DNA from 3 places in the Microbacterium sp. PF5 genome. Region 3 is predicted to be linked to each of the others. Evidence: predicted binding sites of a transcription regulator. Region 3 holds the regulator's gene; each other region holds the start of a gene.
What was found. Region 3 encodes LexA, which represses DNA repair genes until DNA is damaged. Its sites were predicted from a motif close to TCGAACANNTGTTCGA; they were not measured.
Positions count from the first base shown of each region.

Region 1 (7,980 bases), on a different contig from region 3:
AGGCAGCCACCGAGGTGCTCTCCGATGTGCGGTCCATCGCCGACTCCCTCGCTGAGCAGCAGACCACGGCCCTCCTCGACGACGAGTCCGACACGGGCGAGATGCCCGAGCTCCCGGGGCTCGACGGCTTCGGCACCGAAGGGCCGGGGGAGCGGGGGCCACAGGCTCCGGTCGCTCCGTACATCCTTCCGTCGCCCGGCGTGCTCTCCGAGGGGCCGCCCTCGGTCGCGCGTTCCGACGCGAACGACCGCATCGTCGAGCAGATCACCAGCGTCCTCGACCAGTTCAAGGTCGACGCGAAGGTCACCGGCTTCTCGCGCGGCCCGACGGTCACGCAGTACGAGGTCGAGGTCGGTCACGGCGTCAAGGTCGAGAAGATCCTGCAGCTCAGCAACAACTTCGCCTACGCCGTCGCCTCGAACGACGTCCGCATCCTCTCTCCGATCCCTGGCAAGAGCGCGATCGGCATCGAGATCCCGAACACCGACCGGGAGACGGTGGCCCTCGGCGACGTGCTGCGTTCCGCCGCAGCGCAGAAGAGCACTCACCCGCTCACGATCGGCGTCGGCAAGGACGTCGGTGGCAACTTCGTCGTCGCGAACCTCGCCAAGATGCCGCACCTCCTCGTCGCCGGCTCCACCGGCTCGGGTAAATCGAGCTTCGTGAACTCGATGATCACGAGTCTGCTGATGCGCGCTCGCCCGGCGGATGTGCGCATGGTGCTGATCGACCCGAAGCGCGTGGAGCTCACGAGCTATGCCGGGGTGCCGCACCTCATCACCCCCATCATCACGAACCCCAAGAAGGCGGCTGAGGCGCTGCAGTGGGTCGTGAAGGAGATGGACATGCGCTACGACGACCTCGCGTCGTTCGGCTTCCGTCACATCGACGACTTCAACCGGGCGGTCCGCGCCGGTGAGGTCGAGGTGCCGGTGGGCAGCGAGCGGGTGCTCAAGCCCTATCCATATCTCCTCGTCGTGGTGGATGAGCTCGCCGACCTCATGATGGTCGCGCCGCGTGACGTCGAGGATTCGATCGTCCGCATCACCCAGCTGGCCCGTGCCTCCGGGATCCACCTCGTCCTCGCCACGCAGCGTCCGAGCGTCGACGTCGTCACCGGTCTCATCAAGGCCAACGTGCCGTCCCGGCTCGCGTTCGCGGTCACGAGCGTCACCGACAGCCGCGTGATCCTCGACAGCCCCGGCGCCGACAAGCTGATCGGTCAGGGAGACGCGCTCTTCTCGCCGATGGGCTCGTCGAAGCCCTTCCGCCTGCAGGGTGCGTGGGTGGACGAGAAGGAGATCGACGCCGTCGTCAAGCACGTCACGCGTCAGGCTCGACCGGAGTACCGCGCCGATGTGCAGGAGGCGATGGAGCCGAGCAAGAAGAAAGAGGTCGACGAGGACATCGGCGACGACCTCGAGCTCCTCCTCGCCGCGGCCGAGCTCATCATCTCGTCGCAGTTCGGATCGACGTCGATGCTGCAGCGCAAGCTCCGTGTCGGGTTCGCGAAGGCCGGCCGGCTCATGGATCTGCTCGAGTCGCGTGAGGTCGTCGGCCCGTCGGAGGGGTCGAAGGCCCGCGACGTGCTGGCCACCCCGGAGCAGCTGCCGCAGGTCATGGCTCGCCTTCGCGGCGAGGACGTGCCCGCGTCCGCTCCGAGCGCCGGCGCACCGGCCGCCGCACCTCCGTCGCCCGAGCGCGACCCGATCGCGGGGCAGTACGACGGGCTTCCGGTCGTGGAGGCGGAAGGCGATGAAGACGCCTGGGGCCTGACGGGACGCGACTGATGGCCATTCCCCGGCAGCTCCCCAACGCGATCACGGTGACGCGGATCCCGCTCGCGGTGGTCTTCTTCGTTCTCCTGCTCCTCGGGGGCACCTATGGAATCTCGGATCCGGTGGTGCGCTGGATCGCCGGCATCCTCTTCATCGTGGCCATCTCGACCGACTGGGTCGACGGGTATCTCGCGCGTCGCTACGACATTGTGAGCGACTTCGGGAAGCTGTGGGATCCGATCGCCGACAAGCTCCTCACGGGGGCCGGTTTCATCGGGCTGGCCATTCTGGGCGAGGTCAACTGGTGGATCGTGATCGTGATCCTCGTCCGCGAGTGGGGTATCACGATCCATCGTCTGGTGGTCGCGAGCGAGCATGTCGTCGCTGCCGCCTGGATGGGCAAGATCAAGACCGCGTTCCAGGGCGTGGCCCTCGGCTGGGCGTTGTTGCCGCTTCACGTGTGGATCGGTCTCGGTCCGTGGACGACCATCACCTTCGTGCTCATGCTGATCGTGCTCGTCCTCACGGTGGTCAGCGGAATCGACTACATCGTGGCGCAGGTACGCGGTTCGCGACAGCGGTCATGACGTCGTTCACCCCTGAGATGGTCGTGGGCGCCCTGCGCGCGCGCGGCTGGACGCTCGGGGTCGCCGAGTCGCTGACCGGCGGCGCGGTCTGCGCGGCGCTGGTCGCCGTTCCCGGAGCCTCCGCCGTTCTCCTCGGCGGCGTGGTCGCGTATGCGACGCCGGTCAAGCATTCGCTGCTCGGGGTAGACGCCGAGCTGCTCGCGACACAGGGACCCGTCCATCCCGAGGTGGCGCGGCAGATGGCCGAGGGGGTTCGCCACGCCGTCGCCGTCGACGGACGGTCGGCGGACGTCGGTATCTCCACCACCGGGATCGCCGGGCCGCAGTCGCCGGACGGTCAGCCGGTCGGGACCGTCCATCTGGGCGTCGTCACTCCGGAGGGCACTCGCACGGAGGCGTTCGTCTTCGACGGCGACCGAGCGGCGGTGCGCGCGCAGTCGGTGGCGATGCTGGTGCGAATGCTGGCTGAGGCGGTCGGGGAATACGAGCCGACAGCCGAAGGTTGATACCGATGTGCTCACATTCAAACCACAGAGTGCAAGGGTAGATTCTGTGCAGGCCAGGAGGGCTAGACTGGCTGTCTCTTCGAGGGGAACCTCGATCGAACACATGGGGAGGAGGTTCCGATGATTCTTGTACGACAGGAAATCGGCGATGTGCTGAGGGACTTCCGCCTGCAGAAGGGGCGCACCCTCCGGCAGGTCGCAAGCAAGGCGTCCGTCGCGCTCGGCTACCTCAGCGAGGTCGAACGCGGACAGAAGGAGGCGTCGAGCGAGATCCTCGCCTCGGTCGCGGAGGCCCTCGACGTTCCCATCTCCACCATCATGCGCGAGGTCGGGGATCGCATCTCCGTCCTCGAAGGCATCCAGGTCTTCCCCGACGTCGTTCCCGACGAGCTGGTCGCCTCGGTCGAGCCCGAGCTCTCGCTGCACTGACCACTCGGCCGGGTGACGATGCGACGTAGCGAATTCCTTCGCGCCGTCGACGCGGAGTTCCAGGCGCGAGGGCCGTCACTGGTGAACGACCTCAGTCTGACGGCGGTCAACGGCCGTACCGCGAGTGAAGCGCTGGCGGACGGCGTGCCGCCCCGGGAGATCTGGCTCGCCCTGTGCGAGGAGATGGATGTTCCGCTGTCTCGGCGGCACGGCGTCGGACGGCTGGAGCCGCGGAGCCGCTGAGTTGCTGCTCTCGTTCTCCGGGCTGTGCGGAACTCCGACACGCCGCGTTGCGCTGTTGTCGAAAATCTGTTCGAACCGGGCGTAGTCTTCTGCACAAGTGGTTTCGATGCCTGGATCATCACAGACCTCGGGTGGGCCGATGCAATGTCGGTGGCTCGTCCTAGCGTGAGGACCAGGCTGAAGAAGCCACACGCCTTGTCGGAGAGTTCCTTCCAGCCGGAAGAGCCGCGACAGCCTACAGGCGGCATCACACGCGCAGAAGGAGCACACCATGCCATCACCCGCCGACCGCGAGAAGTCCCTCGAGACCGCCCTCGCGCAGATCGACCGTCAGTTCGGAAAGGGCTCGGTCATGCGGCTGGGCAGCGATGAGCGCGCCCCCGTGGCAGTCATCCCCACCGGCTCCATCGCCCTCGACGTCGCCCTCGGGGTCGGAGGCCTGCCGCGTGGCCGCATCGTGGAGATCTACGGCCCGGAGTCCTCGGGTAAGACCACACTCACCCTGCACGCCATCGCCAATGCGCAGCGCGCGGGCGGTATCGCGGCGTTCATCGACGCGGAGCACGCGCTCGACCCCGACTACGCCGCGAAGCTGGGCGTCGACATCGATTCCCTGCTGGTGTCGCAGCCGGACACCGGTGAGCAGGCGCTGGAGATCGCCGACATGCTCGTGCGGTCCGGTGCCATCGATCTCATCGTCGTCGACTCGGTCGCGGCCCTCGTGCCGCGAGCCGAGATCGAGGGTGAGATGGGCGACTCCCACGTGGGTCTGCAGGCCCGGCTCATGTCGCAGGCGCTGCGCAAGCTGACGGGTGGGCTCAACCAGACCAACACCACGATGATCTTCATCAACCAGCTGCGCGAGAAGATCGGCGTCTTCTTCGGATCGCCCGAGACCACCGCCGGTGGAAAGGCGCTCAAGTTCTACGCCTCCGTGCGCATGGACATCCGACGGATCGAGACCCTCAAAGACGGAACCGACGCCGTCGGCAACCGTACGCGGGTCAAGATCGTCAAGAACAAGATGGCCCCGCCGTTCAAGCAGGCGGAGTTTGACATCCTCTACGGCGTGGGGATCTCTCGCGAGGGCAGCCTGATCGATTTCGGCGTGGAGCACGGGATCGTCAAGAAGTCTGGCTCGTGGTACACCTACGACGGCGACCAGCTGGGGCAGGGCAAGGAGAACGCGCGCACGTTCCTTCTCAACAACCCCGACATCGCCCTCGCCATCGAGACGCAGATCAAGCAGAAGCTCGGCATCGGTGCGCAGCCCGCGCCCGCGTCTGCGGACGAGCTCGCTGAGCGTCGCCCGGCCTGATGAACGAGCAGCGTGGGGGCGATCCGGAACGGATCGCCCCCATCATCCCGCTCTTCGGAGGGGCGCCGTCTCGGCAGCCCTCACGACGGCCTACCCCGCCCGATCATTCGGGGGTGGACGCGCCGGCATCGACTGACGGCGCCGCGTCGTGGCGCTCGACCTGGCATCAGGCGCCGTCCGACTTCCCGCAAGAACCCGACGCGGGCACGCCGAGCGAACGGCATCCCGCACGCGGTCGACGCGGGCGATCGACAGCGGGCACCCCGGTCCCTCGGCTGCGCGCGATCGACGAGGGGACGCTCGGCAGGGCGGATGCCGAGCGGGGAGACGAGGACGGTCCCACCACGGAGGAGGTCCGTGTCGCGGCCGAAGAATCTCTGCTCCGCAAGCTTCGCACCCGCTCGTTGTCCGTCTCCGAAGCGCGTCTGGTCTTGAGAGGCCACGGGGTGGAGGCGAACGACGTCGACGACCTGATCGAGGATTTCTGCCGTCGCGGTTACCTCGACGACGCGGTGCTCGCCGAGATGCTCGTGACCTCGGGCGCCGAACGCAAGGGGCAGGGGCGTGTCGCGCTGTCCCGAGCGCTCGCCCAGCGCGGCATACCGCGAGAGGTGATCCATGCGGCGCTGGAGGAACTCCCTGACGACGATGCGGAGCGGGCGCTGGAGTTCGCTCGCACCAAGGCGCGGTCTCTCAGCCGGCTCGACGCCGATACGGCGCTTCGTCGCCTCACGGGTCAGCTGGCGCGGCGCGGTTATGCCGGATCGGTCGCGATGACCGCCGCCAAGACGGCGCTGCGCGAGGCGTCGTCCGGTGGTTCCGGGTCCGGCGTGCGCTTCGTGGATTCCGACTGAGGGCGCCGCCCTGAGCGCGGTGACGGGGCTCGTACAATGGACAGATCATGACTATCCCCCGCAGTGAACCGACGATCATCAGCGCCTCATCGGCGGCCGTCGACGACGACGGGCGACAGCGATCGTATGAGGTGCGTACCTTCGGGTGCCAGATGAACGTGCACGACTCCGAGCGGCTGTCCGGTTCGCTCGAGAGCGCGGGCTACGTCCCTGCGCCCGCGGGCAGTGAAGCCGACGTCGTCATCATCAACACCTGCGCCGTGCGCGACAATGCGGCGGGCAAGTTGTACGGCACTCTCGGACACCTCGCCGCGGTGAAGCGTCGGAAGGCGGGCATGCAGATCGCCGTCGGTGGCTGTCTCGCACAGATGGACAAGCAGGCGGTGCTCGACAAGGCGCCGTGGGTCGATGTCGTCTTCGGAACGCACAACATGGGCTCCCTGCCCGGCCTCCTCGAGCGCGCCCGCCACAACGGAGACGCGGAGCTGGAGATCCTCGAGTCGCTCGAGGTGTTCCCGTCCACGCTTCCCACCAAGCGCGACTCCGCCCACAGCGGTTGGGTGTCGATCTCGGTCGGCTGCAACAACACCTGCACGTTCTGCATCGTTCCGAGCCTTCGTGGCAAGGAGAAGGACCGCCGCCCGGGCGACATCCTCAACGAGATCCGGCTGCTGGTCGAGGACGGCGCGATCGAGGTCACCCTGCTCGGCCAGAACGTCAACTCGTATGGTGTGGAGTTCGGAGACCGCCAGGCCTTCGGCAAGCTGCTGCGCGCGGCCGGGCAGATCGAGGGCCTGGAGCGGATCCGATTCACGAGTCCGCATCCGGCCGCCTTCACCGACGACGTGATCGACGCGATGGCCGAGACACCGAGCGTGATGCCGCAGCTGCACATGCCGCTCCAGTCGGGCAGCGACCGCATCCTCAAAGCCATGCGGCGTTCGTACCGCAGCGAGCGTTTCCTGGGCATCCTCGATCGGGTGCGGGCACGCATCCCGCACGCGGCCATCACGACCGACATCATCGTCGGGTTCCCGGGTGAGACCGAGGAGGACTTCGAAGACACGATGCGGGTGGTCGAGCAGGCACGCTTCTCCGGAGCCTTCACGTTCCAGTACTCGATCCGGGAGGGCACACCGGCGGCGACGATGGCGGATCAGGTTCCGAAGGCCGTGGTGCAGGCCCGCTACGATCGCTTGATCGCACTGCAGGAGCGCATCTCGCTGGAAGAGAACCAGAAGCAGGTCGGCCGCGAGATCGAGGTGCTCGTGTCGACCGGGGAGGGCAAGAAGGACGCCGAGACCCACCGCCTGACGGGCCGAGGCGAGGACAACCGTCTCGTGCACTTCGAGGTCCCGCCGGGGTCGGAGCTTCCGCGCCCGGGTGACGTCGTCACGGTGACGGTCACGCACGCCGCGCCGTTCCACCTGCTGGCCGATGACCCCACCGGCGCGCCTCTGCGCATCCGCCGGACACGGGGCGGAGATGCCTGGGACCGCTCGCAGGCGGAGTCGTGCGCGGTGCCGTCACCGAGTGCGAGCGGGTCGAGCGCCGTGTCGCTCGGGCTTCCGACGCTGCGCGTCGGCGTGTGACCGCGCCGCGACTCTGGGCGATCGTCGGTGCCACGGGCACGGGCAAGAGCGACCTCGCCCTGGACCTGGCCGAAGCGCTGCGGCGTCAGGGTAACCCGGCCGAGATCATCAACGCCGACGCGATGCAGGTGTATCGCGGCATGGACATCGGCACGGCGAAGTTGCCGACCGCCGACCGTCGTGGCATTCCCCATCATCTCCTCGACGTGCGAGAGGTCACGCAGGATGCTGCTGCCGCTTGGTATCAGCCGCTGGCGCGTGCCGCGGTGCGCGACATCCAGGAGCGCGGCGGAGACGCCATCCTGGTCGGCGGCTCGGGTCTGTACGTCTCCAGCGTGATCTTCGACTTCGACTTCCCGCCGCGAGACCCGGCGGTGCGGAGGCGGCTGGAGCTCGAGTTCGAGGCCGAGGGGATCACGCCGTTGCTCGAGCGACTGCGGCTCCTCGATCCGACCACGGCGGAGCGCGTGGACCCCAGGAACAGCCGACGGGTCATCCGTGCGCTCGAAGTGGTGGAACAGGGGAGTGCTACGCACGGGGCAGCGCTTCCCGATGCGCCGACGCTGTGGATGCCGCAGACGCGGATCATCGGCCTGCGCCTGGACCGCGAGCCGCTCGTGCGCCGGCTGAACGACCGGGTCGACCGCATGTGGGCGCAGGGGCTGGTGGCGGA
Region 1 covers NZ_SSDQ01000173.1:59,948-67,927, reverse strand. Annotated here, with positions in the region: gene DW297_RS18060 (DNA translocase FtsK) at 1-1,790, shown strand, start outside; gene pgsA (CDP-diacylglycerol--glycerol-3-phosphate 3-phosphatidyltransferase) at 1,790-2,365, shown strand; gene DW297_RS18050 (CinA family protein) at 2,362-2,871, shown strand; gene DW297_RS18045 (helix-turn-helix domain-containing protein) at 2,992-3,300, shown strand; gene DW297_RS18040 (DUF3046 domain-containing protein) at 3,319-3,543, shown strand; gene recA (recombinase RecA) at 3,815-4,861, shown strand; gene DW297_RS18030 (regulatory protein RecX) at 4,975-5,715, shown strand; gene miaB (tRNA (N6-isopentenyl adenosine(37)-C2)-methylthiotransferase MiaB) at 5,763-7,307, shown strand; gene miaA (tRNA (adenosine(37)-N6)-dimethylallyltransferase MiaA) at 7,304-7,980, shown strand, end outside.
Region 1: a site for LexA is predicted at 3,602-3,617, ahead of recA (recombinase RecA). Genes of this name have one in related genera too.

Region 2 (7,980 bases), on a different contig from region 3:
CGAGGTCGTGCTGCTGCTCGGTCCGTCCGGCTCCGGAAAGTCCACGCTCACCCTGGCGCTCAACGGCCTCATCCCGCACGCCCTCCCGGCGACCATGACCGGCACGGTCGAGGCGGGCGGGCTCGACACCGCGGACACCGCGACCGCGACGCTCAGCACGCACGTGGCCATGGTGTTCCAGGACCCGGACGCGCAGATCGTCACGGGCACCGTGTACGACGAGGTGGCGTTCGGTCCCGAGAACCTGCTGCTCCCCGTCGAGGTGGTGCGGGAGCGCGTCGCGGAGTCGCTGCGGCGCGTGGGCCTGTGGGACCGCCGCGACGACAACCCCGACCACCTGTCAGGCGGCGGGCGGCAGCGGCTCGCGATCGCCTGCGCCCTCGCGATGGGGTCGCCGCTGATCGTGCTGGACGAGCCCACCGCGAACCTCGATCCGCAGGGCATCGACGACGTGTACGCCGCGCTCGCGGAGGTGGTGGCCGCTGGGGATCGCGCGATCCTGCTCGTGGAGCACAACCTCGACGCCGCGATGGCCTTCGTGACCCGCACGATCGTGCTCGAGCGGGAGGGGCGGGTCGCGTTCGACGGACCGGCCGCGGAGACGATCAGGGCGCACGCGGACGAGCTGCTCGCGATGGGCGTGTGGCTGCCGGGGGCCACCCTCGCGGCGCTGCGCCTGCGGGAGCGGGGGCACCGGTTCGATCCGCTGCCGCTGACCCCGGACGAGCTCGCGACGGCTCTCGCCGTGCGCGACGCCGTGCCCGGTGCATCCGGTGCATCCCGCGAATCCCGCGAATCCGGCGCCGCCGCGAACCGGCCCGGCGAGTCGATCATCCGCACGCGAGGGCTCACGGTGAAGCGACGGCGCACCGAGATCCTGCACGGGGTGGACCTCGATCTGCCCGCGGGCAGCCTCACCGCGATCGTCGGGGCGAACGGGGCGGGCAAGACCACGCTCATCCAGGCGCTCGCCGGTGTGGTGCCGCCGCCGAAGGGGCAGGTGTCGGTCGACGGCATCGATCCGGGCACCGCCTCCCCGCGGGATCTCGCCGCCCGCATCGGCTTCGTGTTCCAGAACCCGGAGCACCAGTTCATCGCGGCGACCGTGTTCGACGAGCTCGCCCACGGCCTGCGGCTGCGGCACGTGACGGACGACGAGATCGCGGCGCGCGTCGCCGAGATGCTCGACCGATTCGGGCTGACGCACAAGGCCGACGTGCACCCGTTCCTGCTGTCGGGCGGCGAGAAGCGGCGGCTGTCGGTCGGCACCGCCCTGATCACACGGCCCCGGGTGCTCGCCCTCGACGAGCCCACGTTCGGCCAGGATCGCGCGCGCGCCACCGAACTGCTCGCGCTGCTGCGGACCCTGCGCGCGGAGGGCACCACGATCGTGCTGGTCACGCACGACCTCTCGCTGGTCGCCGAGCACACCACGCACACGGTCGTGCTCGCGGACGGCCGGGTGCACGCCGCCGGGCCGACCGCGGAGCTGTTCGCCGACCCCGCGGTGTTCACCGACGCGAGCCTGCGCCTCCCCGACGTGCAGCGCGTGCTCGCCGCCGCGGGTCTCACCGCGGAGTCCCCCGCACGCACCGCCGCGTCCGGACTCATCCCCGCATCCGCCCCCGCACCCCGCTCCCGCTCCGGACCCGGAGGCGGCGTCGTGAGCGGCAGCACCGGCACCGTATTCGACCCGTACGCGCGTCTCACCGCGACGGCGCCGCACCAGTTCCTGTATGCGCTCAACCCGCTCGCGAAGGTCGCGGGGTTCGCTCCCGCGATGGTGCTGCTCGTGTTCGTGCGCGATCTCGCGACGCCCGCCGCGTTCCTCGCGCTCGCGTACGTGCTGATCCTGTCCGGAGCCAGGGTCACCGGGCGGCTGCTCGCGCTGCTGCTGCTCGGCCTGCCGTTGGGGATGCTCGCGGTCACCGTCGGGTTCTCGCTGTGGGTCGATGCCGCACGGGTCGACGGCACCCCGGCGCTGCTCTCGGTGGGCGACTGGACGCTGTACAGCGGCGCGCTCACGATCGGTGCGGCCACGGCCCTGCGGTTGGGGGCGATCGTCGCGCTGGCGCTGGTGGGCGGCCTCACCACCAGCGGCTCCGACCTGGTGCGGGCGAGCGTGCAGCAGCTGCGGGTGCCGTACCGCATCGGGTACACGGCTCTGGCGGCGTTCCGCTTCGTGCCGCGGTTCGGGCACGAGCTGGCGGTGATCCGCGCGGCGCACCGGGTGCGCGGCTATCACGGCGGGCGCGGTCCCCTCTCCCGCATCGCCCGAGGCTGGGGGTACATCGTGCCGCTGCTCGCCGGGGCCATCCGGCATGCCGAGCGCGTGGCCCTGGCCATGGATTCCCGGGCGTTCGGCGCGCATCCGACGCGGACCGAGCGGCACCTGGTGCCGTTCCGCGTGCGCGACACCGTGTTCACCGTGGCGATGCTCCTCACCTCGGCGGCGATCTTCCTCGTCTTCTTCCCCTGGCAGCTCCCCCTCTCCTGAAAGGCACTCCATGGCATTCAGCAAGATGGTCAAGCCCGAGACGACTGAACTCCTGCACCTCACCGTGCTGCGCTCTGAACGGCTCTCGTCGCACTGGATCCGCGTGACGCTCGGCGGCGGTGAGATCGACCGGTTCCGCCCGATGGGGTACGACCAGTGGTTCCGGCTGTTCCTGCCCATCGGCGGCGAGGCCGGTCTCGACCGGGTGCCGGCGAAGGCGAATAAGATGTTCGGCTATCTCAAGTTCCTGCGCATCCCCGACGGCGAGCGGCCCGTGATGCGCAACTACACGGTGCGCGCCTTCCGGACGGCGACCTCCGAGGCGGGGGCGGAGATCGACGTGGACTTCGTGTTGCACGGTTCTGCGGCCGACGGCACGGCGGGCCCGGCGTCGCGGTGGGCGGAGACCTGCGAGCCCGGCGAGCACGTGCTCATCATCGACGAGGGCCTCACGTTCAACCCGCAGCGGGGGACCGATCGCGTGGTGCTCGTCGGCGATGAGACCGCGCTGCCCGCAATCGCCGGGATCGCCGCCTCGCTCCCGGCGCACGCCACCGGCACCGCGATCGTCGAGGTGCCGGCCGAGGACGACGCCCTGGACTTCCCGCACCCTCCGGGGCTCGACGTGGTCTGGATCGTGCGCCCCCACGACGCGGCGCCCGGTGCTCTCGCCCTGGAGGCGCTGGGCCGGAGCGAGCTTCCGGGCGCGCCCTTCCACGCCTATGCGGCCGGGGAGCAGTCGCTGGCTTCCGGTGCCCGCAGGCTCCTCGTCGGCGAGCGCGGCGTGGACAAGAACGCCGTGAGCTTCTGCGGGTATTGGAAGGTCGGCGCGGCGTCGCCCGCGTCGAAGGCCGCCCGCGAGGCCGCGTCGGAACCCCTCGCATGAGCGCTCAGGATACGGCCGACGGCGCACCCGATCACGCGAAAGCGCCGGAAACTACGGACGGCGCACCCGATCACACGAGCGCGCCGGAAGCTACGGATGGCGGACCCGATCACACGAACGCGCCGGAACCCGCGGACCTCGGTACCCCTCGCATGAGCGCGCCGCACGGCGGGGTCTCCGGCAGACGACGGCGCTTCCGGTTCCCGACGGCGCTGCTGCTGACGTGCGCCGCGCTGGGCGTGGCCGGCGGGCTGCTGCTCGCTCCCGCGAACTGGGTGTCGACGATCCTGTTCCCGGGGCTGCCGTTCGTGAGCGTCGCTCTCGCCGGCCTGTGGCTGCTGCCGTCGGTGATCGCCCTGCGCCTGCTGCGCGCGCCGCTCGTGGGTCTGCTGGTCGGGTTGCTGGCCGGGCTCGTGATCGTGCCGTTCTCCGGGTACGGCTTCGGCAGCGTGGCGACGAACCTGTGGTGGGCGGCCTTCACCGAGCTGCCGTTCCTGTTCGTGATGTGGCGCTACTGGGGCACGTGGCTGCACTACGTCGGGGCCGTGGTGGTGGGGGTCGTGTATCCCCTGCTCGCGTGGGCGTCGTTCGACCTGGGCGGTTTCACCCTTCCGGTGCAGCTGCTCTTCTTCGCGATCACACTCGCGAGCTGTGTCGCCGCCACCGCCCTCGGCATCCTGATCGCTGATCGCCTGCGCGCCGCCGGAGTCGGCCGCAGCCGCTGACCCCGGCTCGACGCGACTCGAGCCCACCCCCACCACCCGTCCACCCGTCAGGCGGCGATGTCGAAGCGGGCCCGCCCACCGAGCCGAGGTGCGCGTGCGGGGTCGATGTACCGCGGAGGCACGAACCACACCCTCGCCATCCCGCCGCCGCTACCACCGCCATCACTGCCGCGTTCTCCGCTGTCGATGTGGATGTCCCACCCGTTGTCGTGGATGCGATGGTGACACGTCTCGCACAGCAGCACCCCGTTGGACAGATCCGTCGGCCCGCGGTCGCGCGACCACCACCGGATGTGATGCGCCTTCGTCATCTCCGGCGGCAACCCGCACATCGCACACCCCCCGTCCCGCTCCACCAACGCCAGCCGCTGCGCCCGGGTGAACAACCGCTTCTCCCGCCCCCAGTCCAACACCTCACTGCCCCCGCCGAGCACACACGGGATCACCCCGCCGCCCGCCGCCATCCGCCGCACCGCCCCGACGCTCACCGGCTGATCGATCCCGTCCACCTGCGCCGACCCCGACCCGGCCTCCAGATCCCCCAGGCCCACCCGCACCACCACCGTCGCCCCGGCCAGCGGCAACCGCGCCGCACACCCGAGCACGTGCCCCGCGAACGCCGCCAACGCATCCGCCTGGATCATCGGCACCGTACGACGGTCCGCATCCGGCGCACCCGCGTCCGGCGCCTCCTGACGCGCCGCGAACGCTGCCGACACGAACCCCCGGATCGCCGCCACCACCGGCGCCGCCGTCTCCGCATCCAGCACCGCGTTCAGATGCACCATCCCGTCACGCTCGAACAGCGTCAACGACCGACGCGACCGCTGCTCCTCCGCCCGCGGCTCCACCCCATCCGGATCGACCCACGCCTCCGCCCGCACCACCAACCGCCGCACCTCATCCACCGACAACCCCGCCGCCTGCTCCACCAGCACCCGCTCGGCCTCCGCCACCCGAGCAGCACCCACGGCCACGCGGCACCGGTCGAGCATCGCGACGATCAGCGCGGCCGCCGGCGCACCGAGCGCACCCGCAGCCAACGCCTCCCGCACGGACGGGTACTTCGCCGGCAGTCGCTGCCCCAGGAGGTCGGCGCGCGGGGCCGTGGCCTCGCCCACCGCCACCAGTCGCGCCGCCTCTCCCGTCGAGACTCCGGTCGTCGCGGCGATCAGCCTCGCCGGGTTCCGATAGCCCTGCTGCTTCGCCAGGCTGCCGGCACCGAGCTCAGGCCGCGACTCCCGCGCGATGCCCGCTCCCACCGACACGTGCACCGCGTCGAGGCGTCTCCGCAGCACGCCGATCGCGTCGTTCACCGCGATCAGCTGCTCGCGGCTCAAGTCCGTCGGATCGCCCGCGCCACCCCACGCGGCGTCGAGGCGGGACATCGCCTCGTGCAAACCGGAGAGTGTGGACATGCCCCGATTCTACCGTCGACGGGTGCGAGTTTCGTATCTTTGTTCGAATCGAGAACCGGGATTTCGGGCTGTCGAGAGGGCCACCGACGCCCTCCACGAACCGCACGGTGGCGCCCGACGGAACGGGCTCGCAGACCACGCCCTCGCGACCCGATCGTCCCCGCCGGAGCACCCATCGATAGCATCGGCGGCATGGACTGGCGTGACGACCGCATCCGCTCCGCCGCGCGGGGAGAGAACCCGACGCTGCTCGCCGAACTGCCCGGCGGCTACGCGGTGATCGGCGATGTGCAGTTCCTCCCCGGCTACTGCGTGCTGCTCGGCACGGATCCGGAGGCCACCGCGCTGGCGGACCTGCCGCGGGAGGAACGGGTACGGTTCCTCGCCGCCGTCGACCTCCTCGCCACGGCCGTGGAGCACGCCTGCAGAGAGGTCGATCCGGCGTTCCGTCGCATCAACATCGACATCCTCGGCAACACCGACGCCTTCGTCCATGCCCACGTCTGGCCCCGCTACGAGTGGGAAGCGCCCGACCTGAGGTCCTGGCCCGTCTGGCGCTACGACCCCTCGAACTGGCACGACGCCGCCACCCGCCTCGGCCCGCAGCACGACGATCTCCGGGCCCGCATCACGGCCCACCTCCGACGCCTCGCCGCCGCCGACTCGATCTCGATCGCGCGCCGCCCCGCCCCCTGACGCGATCCATCCCCCGCTCCGCCCCTGTCGCGGCCTCACAGACGCACCCCGGACCACCCCGCCCGGCACGTCTCCGACCCCGCACTCGACCCGCACACGGGCCGCAGCGAACCACTCGGGCTACTTCACACTCCCCTGCGTCAGCCCGCCGACGAGCCACTTCTGCAGGAACAGCGCGAGCAGGTAGATCGGGATGAGGCCGGCGAGGCTGGCGGCGGCCATCTGCCCGAACATCACCTCGCGGCCGCCCTGCATGAGCGCGATGCCGACCGGGAGGGTCTGCGAGTCGATGCTCTGCGTGAGCAGCAGCGGGATGAGGAAGTCGTTGTACGCGAGGATGAACACGATGATCGACACGGCCACGATGCCGGGCGCGGTGAGCGGGAGGATGACCGCCCACAGGGTGCGCAGCGGTCCGCAGCCGTCGATCTGCGCGGCCTCGTCGACCTCGAACGGGATCGCGCGGAAGAACCCGTCGAGCAGCCACACGGCGACCGGGGTGAGCAGCAGGCCCTCCACGATGGCGAGCCCGATCACGGAGTCCATCAGCCCGGCAGTGCGCACCAGCACGAACAGCGGGATGATCGCGACGATCGGCGGGGCGACGTAGGCGGAGACGATCAGCCCGAGGGTCTGCTTCCCGCCCGCGCGGAGCCGCGCCATGGCGTAGTTGGCGGGGATCGAGACGACGAGCGACACCAGCACCGCCACGAGCGCGGCACCGAGGGAGTTGCGCAGGTAGGTGAGGATGGGCCAGTTCTCGAACGCGCCCACCCAGTTCTCGAACGCGAGCCGCGAGGGCAGGATGCGGGTGGACAGGATGTCGTCCGGGCTCTTGAACGACATGCCCACCATGTACAGCACGGGCAGGAGGGCGAGCACGATCGCGACGAGGATCACGACCCACTTCACGACGGTGACGAGCACGGACGGGCGACCGGGGCGCGAGATGCTCGAGGTGCGGCTGCGGCGACGACGGCGGCGCGCGTCCGGCACGACCAGCGTGACGGTCGCGCTGTCGGAGGCGTGGTCGGAGGTGCGGAGTGTGAGCGACATGTCAGCTCTCCCTGTGCAGGCGCTGCCGGACGGCGTTGAGCGGCAGGATGACGATGGTGACCAGCACCAGGAACGCGATGGTCTGCGCGGCGGCAGCCCCCACGTCGAAGGTCTGCAACCCGGTGCGGTAGATCTCGAAGCTGCTGACGGTGGTGTCGAAGCCGGGTCCGCCGCCGGTCATGATGAACACCAGGTCGAACACCTTGAACGACACCACGAGCTTGAGCAGCAGCACGGTGACCAGGCTCGGCAGCACGAGCGGGAACGTGATGCGCCAGAACGTCTGCCACACCCCGGCGCCGTCGACCTGCGAGGCCTCGTACACCTCGGTCGGCAGGGTCTGCAGCGCGGCGAACACGAGCAGCACGCAGAAGGGCGTCCACTGCCACGCGTCGACCACGATCAGCGAGACCATCGCCGCCGGGCTAGAGCCGAGGAACAGGAACGGCTCGGCGCCCGGGCTGAACGACTGACCGATGTTGTTGAGCAGCCCGCCGGTGGGGGCGAGCATGAGCTTCCAGATCACGCCCGCCATCACGGGCGGCGTCATCAGCGGCAGCAGGAGCAGCACCCGGATGATCCGTCCGCCCTTGACCGCCGCGTCGAGCGAGAGGGCCACCACGAGACCGGCGACGAGGGCGATCAGGGCGGACGGGATCGCGAAGAGCAGCGACCTGCCGAGGGACGGGAGGGTGACCCCGT
Region 2 covers NZ_SSDQ01000156.1:7,061-15,040, forward strand. Annotated here, with positions in the region: partial or broken gene DW297_RS19495 (ABC transporter ATP-binding protein) at 1-1,576, shown strand, start outside; partial or broken gene DW297_RS19500 (energy-coupling factor transporter transmembrane component T) at 1,739-2,497, shown strand; gene DW297_RS15405 (siderophore-interacting protein) at 2,508-3,383, shown strand; gene DW297_RS15410 (ECF transporter S component) at 3,536-4,108, shown strand; gene DW297_RS15415 (HNH endonuclease signature motif containing protein) at 4,156-5,526, opposite strand; gene DW297_RS15420 (HIT family protein) at 5,719-6,222, shown strand; gene DW297_RS15425 (carbohydrate ABC transporter permease) at 6,343-7,278, opposite strand; gene DW297_RS15430 (carbohydrate ABC transporter permease) at 7,280-7,980, opposite strand, start outside.
Region 2: a site for LexA is predicted at 5,558-5,573, ahead of DW297_RS15415 (HNH endonuclease signature motif containing protein). Genes of this name have one in related genera too.

Region 3 (7,980 bases):
TGCTGGAGGGCGTCTTCGCGGCCTTCCTCGGCTCGGCGCTCGCGTGCGCGGCCGTCGTCGCCGGGGTGCACTTCGGCGTCAACGGCTACCTGCGCGGGCGGGTCCCGTTCATCACGACCTGGGTCACCATGAACGACGCGTTCCTCGTGGTGCCCGTGCTGGTGGGGATCGGCGTCGTGCTGGCGGCGCTGTCGGCCGGCTTCGCGATCCGTCGCTGGCTGCGCACCTGATACCCTGAAAGGCTGCTCGGCCGGATCCTCGGTCGAGCTCGTCACGGCAACAGGAGAGCATCATGCCCAGGGAACGCGGGGAGAAGGTCGTCGCGACCAATCGTCGCGCGCGTCACGACTACACCATCGAGAAGTCGTACGAGGCGGGAATGGTGCTCACCGGCACCGAGGTCAAGTCACTCCGTCAGGGGCGCGCGAACCTCAGCGACGGATACGCGTTCGTCAAGGGCAACGAGGTGTTCCTCGACGCCGTGCACATCCCGGAGTACTCGCAGGGGCACTGGACCAACCACTCCGCCAAGCGCATCCGCAAGCTGCTGCTGCACCGTGAGGAGATCGCCAAGCTCTCCCACGCGGTCTCGGCCGGCGGCTACACCCTGATCCCGCTGAAGCTCTACTTCTCCGACGGCAGGGCCAAGGTCGAGATCGCCCTCGCCAAGGGCAAGCGCGAGTACGACAAGAGGCAGACGCTGCGCGAGCGGCAGGACACGCGCGAGGCCGAGCGGGCCATGCGCCTGCGCAACCGCGTCGGCGAGTAGCCCGCGCCGTCAGGGCGCCGGGGTGAAGCCGAACACGCGGCCGAGGAACGCGAGCTCGCGCTGCAGCGCGTCCACGATGTTCGCCGCGCTGCGGAAGCCGTGCCCCTCTGCCGGATACAGCGCGTACTCGTGCTCGATGCCGTTCGCGGCGAGGGCGTTGCGGATCGCCTCGGACTGCGACGGAGGCACCACGCGGTCCTCGCCGCCCTGGAGCAGCAGCACGGGCACGTCGATCCGGTCGGCGTGCGTGAGGGGTGAACGCTCGACGTACACGTGCTCGTCCTCCGGCAGCCGCCCGACCAGACTGTCGAGGTACGGCGCCTCGAAGTCGTGCGTCTCGGCGGCCAGCAGGCGCAGGTCCGCCACACCGTAGCGGCTGATGCCCGCCGCGAAGGTCCCGCCCCGCACCAGCGCCGACAGAACGGTCCAGCCGCCGGCCGAACCTCCGCGGATCGCGATGCGCGCGGGGTCGGCGAGCCCCGCATCGGCCAGGCCCCGCGCGGCGGCGACCACGTCGTCCACGTCGACCACACCCCACTGCCCGACGAGGCGGTCGCGGTAGGCGCGGCCGTAGCCGGTGGAGCCGCCGTAGTTCACGTCGAGCACGCCGATGCCGCGGCTCGTGAAGAACGCGACCTCGGACGACGCGGCCCCCGTCACATGCGCGGTCGGTCCTCCGTGGACGAACACGACGTACGGCGGAAGCTCGCCGGGAGCCGCGGTGTGCGCGGGGTTCGCGGGCGGGTAGGCGAACGCGTGCACCGAGCCGTGCGCGCCGTCCACCACGATCGGCTGCGCGCCGGGCATCCACTCCGGATCGGACGGGACCCCGCCCGCCACGGCCTCCACGCGGCCCGAGTCGAGGTCAACGCACCACACCCCGGGCGTGGTGCCCGAGCTGTTGCCGCTGAGCAGCACGCGGGAGCCGGACACGTCGTCCACGCTCACGTGCCCGTCGGCGGGGAGATCCAGCGCGGTGCTCGTCGTGCCGTCCGCCGGGAGCACGTGCACCTCGTCGCGGCCGTTCGTGCGCGCGGCGACCACGCGTCCGTCCGCCAGCGGCTGGAACCACCGGTTGCCCAGCACCCACAGGCCGTAGCCGGTGTCGGCGTCGGTCCCGGTCAGGGCGATCGGTGCGGCTGCGGGTGTCACGCCGTCGACGTGAAGGCGCTGCACCTGCCAGCGCCCGGACGCGTCGTCGGCGTACACGAGCGCGGTGTCGTCGAGCCACTCCGGCTGCAGGGCGGCGGACGACGCGATGCGCACGATCTCGCCGTCGGCGAGCGACGCGATCGCGAGCTGCGCCTCGTCCCACGGCATCGTCCGCTCGTGCCACTCGACCCAGGCCACCCGCGTGCCGTCGGGCGACAGCGCCGGGTGCGCGAAGAAGCCCGTGCCCTCCGCGATCACCCGGAGCGCGCCGTCGTCCTCGGCCGCGGATCCGTCCACCGGGATCTCGACGATGCCGCGCCGGTGCGGGTCCGGACGGAGGTCTTCGCGCACGGCCAGCAGTCGTCCGCTCTGCAGTCGGAGTCCGCCGTACGACGCACCGGCGGGCGTGAGCGGCTCGGGCTCGCCCCCGGGGACGAGGCGATGCACGCGCTGATCCGCGCCCGAGACGAAGAACAGCGCGTCGTCGCCGGCCGTCCACGCCCCGCCGCCGTACTCGTGCACGCGCGACCGCGCGCTCCACGGAGCCGGCAGGATCTCGGCGCCGGAGGAGCTGCGTACGGTCACGCGTCCGGCTTCGGCCGGCACGGACTCGCCCCACCAGATCTCCGACCCGGCGAACCGGGCGCCGTCGATGCGCGGTGCGGAGGTCGCGACAGACGCGGCGGTGAAGGGGGAGGGCCAGGAACCGAAGGGCAGCGACGACATGCCTCGAGCCTAGGCGGACCGACACACGGCGTCACACACGTGCGGCCCCGCGCGGGGCTGTTCTAGGTTGCTGGAAACGCCCGGTTCGTCCAGGGCGTGGAGCGACAGCCGAGCCCGGCACCCGCCCGCGAACGACACGCCTCCCGTGCCGTCCGCGCGCCCCGGCCCCCTGTCCCCAGGAGTGAAGATGTCCACCGAGATCGACACCACCGGCACCGCCCGCGTGCCGTTCTCCTTCGAGCTCTACCCTCCGCGCAACGCGTCGAGCGAGGAGGCGCTGCACGAGACCGTCCTGCGCCTGGCCGCAGCCGGTCCGGAGTTCCTGTCGGTGACCTACGGTGCCGGCGGCTCCACCGGGGGGCGCTCGCTCGACGTGCTGCGCTTCATCCGCACCCACACCGACGTCGAGCCCCTCGCTCATCTCACGTGCGTCGGCAACACCTACGCCGGGGCGACCGCGCTCATCCGCGAGTTCCTCGACGCGGGGATCCTCAGCTTCCTCGCCCTGCGGGGCGACCCGCCCGCCGGGCAGACCGAGGACTTCCTCGGCGACCTGGAGAGCGCGGCCCAGCTCGTCCAGCTGATCGACCGCGTGCAGGCCGAGCGTGCGCCGTACGAGGAGTCGCCTGTTCCCGGGATCCCCGGTGCCGCCCGGGTCGCGCCGCGGCGGAGGGTGAACATCGCGGTGGCCGCGTTCCCGAAGGGCCACCCGCGGGCGACCCACCGCACGCAGGACGTGGAGGCCCTGCTCGCGAAGCAGGCCGCCGGTGCGACGTTCGCGATCACACAGCTGTTCTTCCACGCCGACGACTACCTGGCCTTCGTGGAGCGTGCCCGCGCGTCCGGGGTGACCATCCCGATCCTGCCCGGCATCATGCCCATCACCTCGCCCGCTCGGCTCTCCCGCGTGCTGGAGCTCACGGGAGAGGAGCTGCCCGGAGAGCTCTCCATCGCCCTCGACGTGGAGCCGACCGCCGAGGGCCGCCGCGAGATCGGCATCGCCTGGGCCGCGCGCCTGGCCGCGCAGGTCGTGGCCGGCGGCGCCCCCGGCGTGCACCTCTACGCTTTCAACCAGCACGAGACCGTCCTCACCGTCCTCGCCGAAGCCGGCATCCTCCCGGCTCTGCGCCGTTAGACCCCCGCCGAAAGGAAACACCATGACCGCATTCCCCGAGGGAACCATCCTCGGCTACCCCCGCATCGGCCGTCGCCGCGAGCTCAAGAAGGCCGTCGAGGCGTTCTGGGCGGGCCGCATCGACGAGCAGGAGCTGGAGCGCACGGCCGCCGAGCTGCGCGCCGCCACCCGAGAGCGGCTCGCCGCGCTCGGCCTCGGCCGGGACGACTCCGCGATCCCGGAGTCCTTCTCGTTCTACGACCAGGTGCTCGACGCCGCGGTGACCGTGGGCGCGATCCCCTCGCGCTTCGAGCACCTGCGCGCCGCCGACGGCACGGTCGGCCTCCCGGCGTACTTCACGATCGCGCGGGGCGAGGGGGAGCGCGCGCCGCTGGAGATGACGAAGTGGTTCGACTCGAACTACCACTACCTCGTGCCGGAGATCGGTCCGGAGACGGTGTTCTCGCTGTCCAGCGACCGGCTCGTGCGCGAGGTCGCAGAGGCCGCTGCCGCAGGCTTCACGACCCGCCCGGTCGTGGTCGGCCCGGTCACCCTGCTGGCGCTCGCGAAGGCCTCGGACGACGCCCCCGAGGGCTTCGATCCGCTGTCGCGGCTGGACGACGTGCTCCCCGCGTACCGGGAGCTGCTCGCCCGCCTCCGGGCCGCGGGAGCGACCTGGGTGCAGCTCGACGAGCCGGCGCTCGTGAGCGAGTCGCTCCCCGCCGACACCGCCGCCCTGGCGACCGCGGCCGAACGTGCACTCGCCGTGCTCGGGGGAGCGGAGGACCGTCCGTCGATCCTCGTCGCCGCCCCGTACGCGGCGCTCGACGCCGTGTTCCCGGTCCTCGCGGCCGCGCCCGTCGAGGCGATCGCGGTCGACCTGGTCCGTGGCGCTGTGCCGTCCGCGGCGGAGGGTCTCGCGGACAAGACGCTCGTCGGCGGCGTGATCGACGGGCACAACATCTGGCGGGGCGACCTGGCCGCGGCGTTCGCCACGCTCGAGCGTCTGCGCGACCTGGGGGCCGCGGCCGTGTCGGCCTCCACCTCGACCTCGCTGCTGCACGTGCCGCACGACGTCGCCGACGAGACCTCGCTCGACCCTCGCCTGGTGTCGTGGCTGGCGTTCGCCGATCAGAAGGTGCAGCAGGTCGGCGTGCTGGCTCGCGGGCTGTCGCAGGGCCCCGAGGCGATCGCCGCCGAGCTCGACGAGGCCTCGGCGGCCCTGCGCGACCGGCTGGACGCGCCGGGCGTGCGCGACGGCGCGGTGCGCGAGCGGGCGCTCGTCGACGCCGACTTCTCGCGGGTGTCCTACGAGGAGCGGGAGAGTGCGCAGGAGGCCCTCGGCCTCCCGGTCCTGCCCCTGACGACGATCGGGTCGTTCCCGCAGACCGCCGACATCCGTCGCGCACGGGCGCGGTTCACGCGCGGTGAGATCCCCCGCGACGACTACGACGACTTCCTGCGCCGGGAGATCGCCGCGGTCGTGTCGCTGCAGGAGGATCTCGGACTCGACGTGCTGGTGCACGGGGAGCCGGAGCGCAACGACATGGTGCAGTACTTCGCCGAGAACCTCGACGGCTTCGCGGTCACGGAGCACGGGTGGGTGCAGTCGTACGGCTCCCGCGCCACACGCCCGTCGATCCTGTGGGGCGACGTCTCCCGGCCGGCACCGATCACGGTCGACTGGTCCGGATACGCGCAGTCGCTCACCGCGAAGCACCTCAAGGGCATGCTCACGGGGCCGGTGACGATCCTCGCGTGGTCGTTCGTGCGCGACGACCAGCCGCTGGGGGAGACCGCGAACCAGGTCGCGCTGGCGCTGCGCGAGGAGATCGCCGACCTCGAGGCTGCGGGCATCGCCGTGATCCAGGTCGACGAGCCGGCCCTGCGCGAGCTGCTGCCGCTGAAGAAGGCCGATCAGCCGTCCTACCTGGACTGGTCGGTGGCGTCGTTCCGTCTGGCGACCGGTGGGGCAGCACCGGGCACGCAGGTGCACACGCACCTCTGCTACTCGGAGTTCGGTGTCGTGATCGACGCGATCCGCGCGCTGGACGCCGACGTCACGTCCATCGAGGCCGCCCGCAGCCGGATGGAGGTCGTCGCGGACATCGCCGAAGCCGGGTTCGACCACGGCATCGGCCCCGGCGTCTACGACATCCACTCCCCGCGGGTTCCCGCGGTGGAGGAGGTGGAGTCCCTGCTGCGTCGCGCCGTGGAGGAGATCCCCACGCGGCAGCTCTGGGTCAACCCGGACTGCGGCCTCAAGACCCGCGGCTACGAGGAGACCACCGCGTCGCTGCGGAACATCGTCGAGGCCACGCGCCGCGTGCGCGCCGAGGTGGGCGCCTCGGTCTGATCATGTGACGAAGGCCCTCTCCGAGCGATCGGGGAGGGCCTTCGTCGTGTCCGGGTCAGACGGCTCGCAGCACCGCGACGACCTTGCCGAGCACCACGGCCTCGTCGCCGAGGATGGGCTCGAAGGCGGTGTTCCGCGGCAGCAGCCACGTGTGTCCATCGCGGCGACGGAGCACCTTGACGGTGGCCTCGCCATCGAGCATCGCCGCGACGATCTCGCCGTTCTCGGCGTCGTGCTGCGAGCGGACGACGACCCAGTCGCCGTCGCAGATGGCGGCGTCGATCATCGACTCGCCGGAGACCTTGAGCATGAACAGGTCGCCCTTGCCGACGAGCTGCCGGGGGAGCGGGAAGATCTCCTCGACCTGCTGGTCCGCGGTGATGGGCACGCCGGCGGCGATGCGGCCGACGAGGGGCACGAGCGCGGCGTCGCCGACGGGAGTCGTGACATCGGCCGGGTTCTCGGCGCCGGAGCCGGTGCCGGGCAGGTCGATCAGCACCTCCATGGCCCGCGTCTTGCCCGGGTCTCGACGCAGGTAGCCGCTCAGCTCCAGCTGGCCGAGCTGGTGCGTGACGCTGGAGAGCGACTTGAGCCCCACGGCGTCGCCGATCTCGCGCATGCTCGGCGGGTAGCCGTTCTGGGCGATGGCGGCCTGGATGACCTCCAGGATCGCCATCTGCTTGGGGCTGAGGCTCTTGCGACGGCGGGTCCGCGGCGCCTCCGACTCCGGGGCTGTGGTCTCGCTCATGATGCTCCTTCAGTGCGTGAGATCCGACGTCGCTCTTCGAATGTCGGTGGCCCGTGGTGGGGTGTCCTTGTCGAAACCGTATCCGAGAATCGCGCCGATCTGGAAGATCTGTTCGAGCGTGTCGGACGATTCGTGGACAGGGTTTCGAAGACAGCTTGACAGATGTTCGAACTCGAAGATATCTTCGGAACGTAGCTTCGCATTCACGGCTCCCGGCCGAGTCGCGGATGCGAACGCTACGCCAACCTCCCCGGGCCCTCGCGGCGCCGGGACAGTGAAGGAGCAGACATGAGCACCATCAGCCTCAGCACCGCGACCGCGATCTCCGCCACGGCCCGTCCGGCCACGCGGCTCCGGCTCACGGCTCGCGGTCGCGGTGTGCTGCTCGCGGTCGCGTCCGTCCCGCTCGCCGTCGGCATCGCCTTCGCGGCGATCAGCGGTGGCAGCGCCATCGCCTCCGGTGCCGACAAGCCCGTGGCCGCCGTCGAGACCATCACGGTCATGCCCGGTGACACCCTCTGGTCGATCGCCGGCTCGATCGCTCCCGAGGCCGACCCGCGCGACGTGATCGGCGACATCAGCCGCATGAACCTGCTCCGCGGCGGAGAGATCCAGATCGGTCAGGAGCTCGCGATCCCGGCGCAGTACGCGGAGTGACGCATGGCCGTCGGTGCCGCCTCGTCCTCTTAACATGGATAGGGTGACCCTCTCCCTCAACGATCTCCCGCTGCGCGACGATCTGCGCGGACTCACTCCGTACGGCGCACCGCAGGCACCGCTCCCGATCGCCCTCAACGTCAACGAGAACACGCATCCCGTTCCTGACGAGGTCGCCAGCGACATCCTCGACGACATCGCCGTGGCGATCCGCGACGTCAACCGCTATCCCGACCGGGAGTTCACCACGCTGCGGGAGGCGTTCGCGGGCTACCTCGGTCACGGGCTCACGGCCGAGCAGATCTGGGCGGGCAACGGCTCGAACGAGGTGCTGCAGCACATCCTGCAGGCGTTCGGCGGACCGGGGCGGACGGCGTTCGGCTTCGCTCCGACCTACTCGATGTATCCGCTGATCGCGCAGGGCACGGGTGCGTCATGGGTCGCCGGCACCCGGCACC
Region 3 covers NZ_SSDQ01000164.1:36,987-44,966, reverse strand. Annotated here, with positions in the region: gene ftsX (permease-like cell division protein FtsX) at 1-230, shown strand, start outside; gene smpB (SsrA-binding protein SmpB) at 293-769, shown strand; gene DW297_RS16250 (S9 family peptidase) at 779-2,647, opposite strand; gene DW297_RS16245 (methylenetetrahydrofolate reductase) at 2,835-3,782, shown strand; gene metE (5-methyltetrahydropteroyltriglutamate--homocysteine S-methyltransferase) at 3,805-6,117, shown strand; gene lexA (transcriptional repressor LexA) at 6,173-6,865, opposite strand; gene DW297_RS16230 (LysM peptidoglycan-binding domain-containing protein) at 7,154-7,522, shown strand; gene DW297_RS16225 (histidinol-phosphate transaminase) at 7,557-7,980, shown strand, end outside.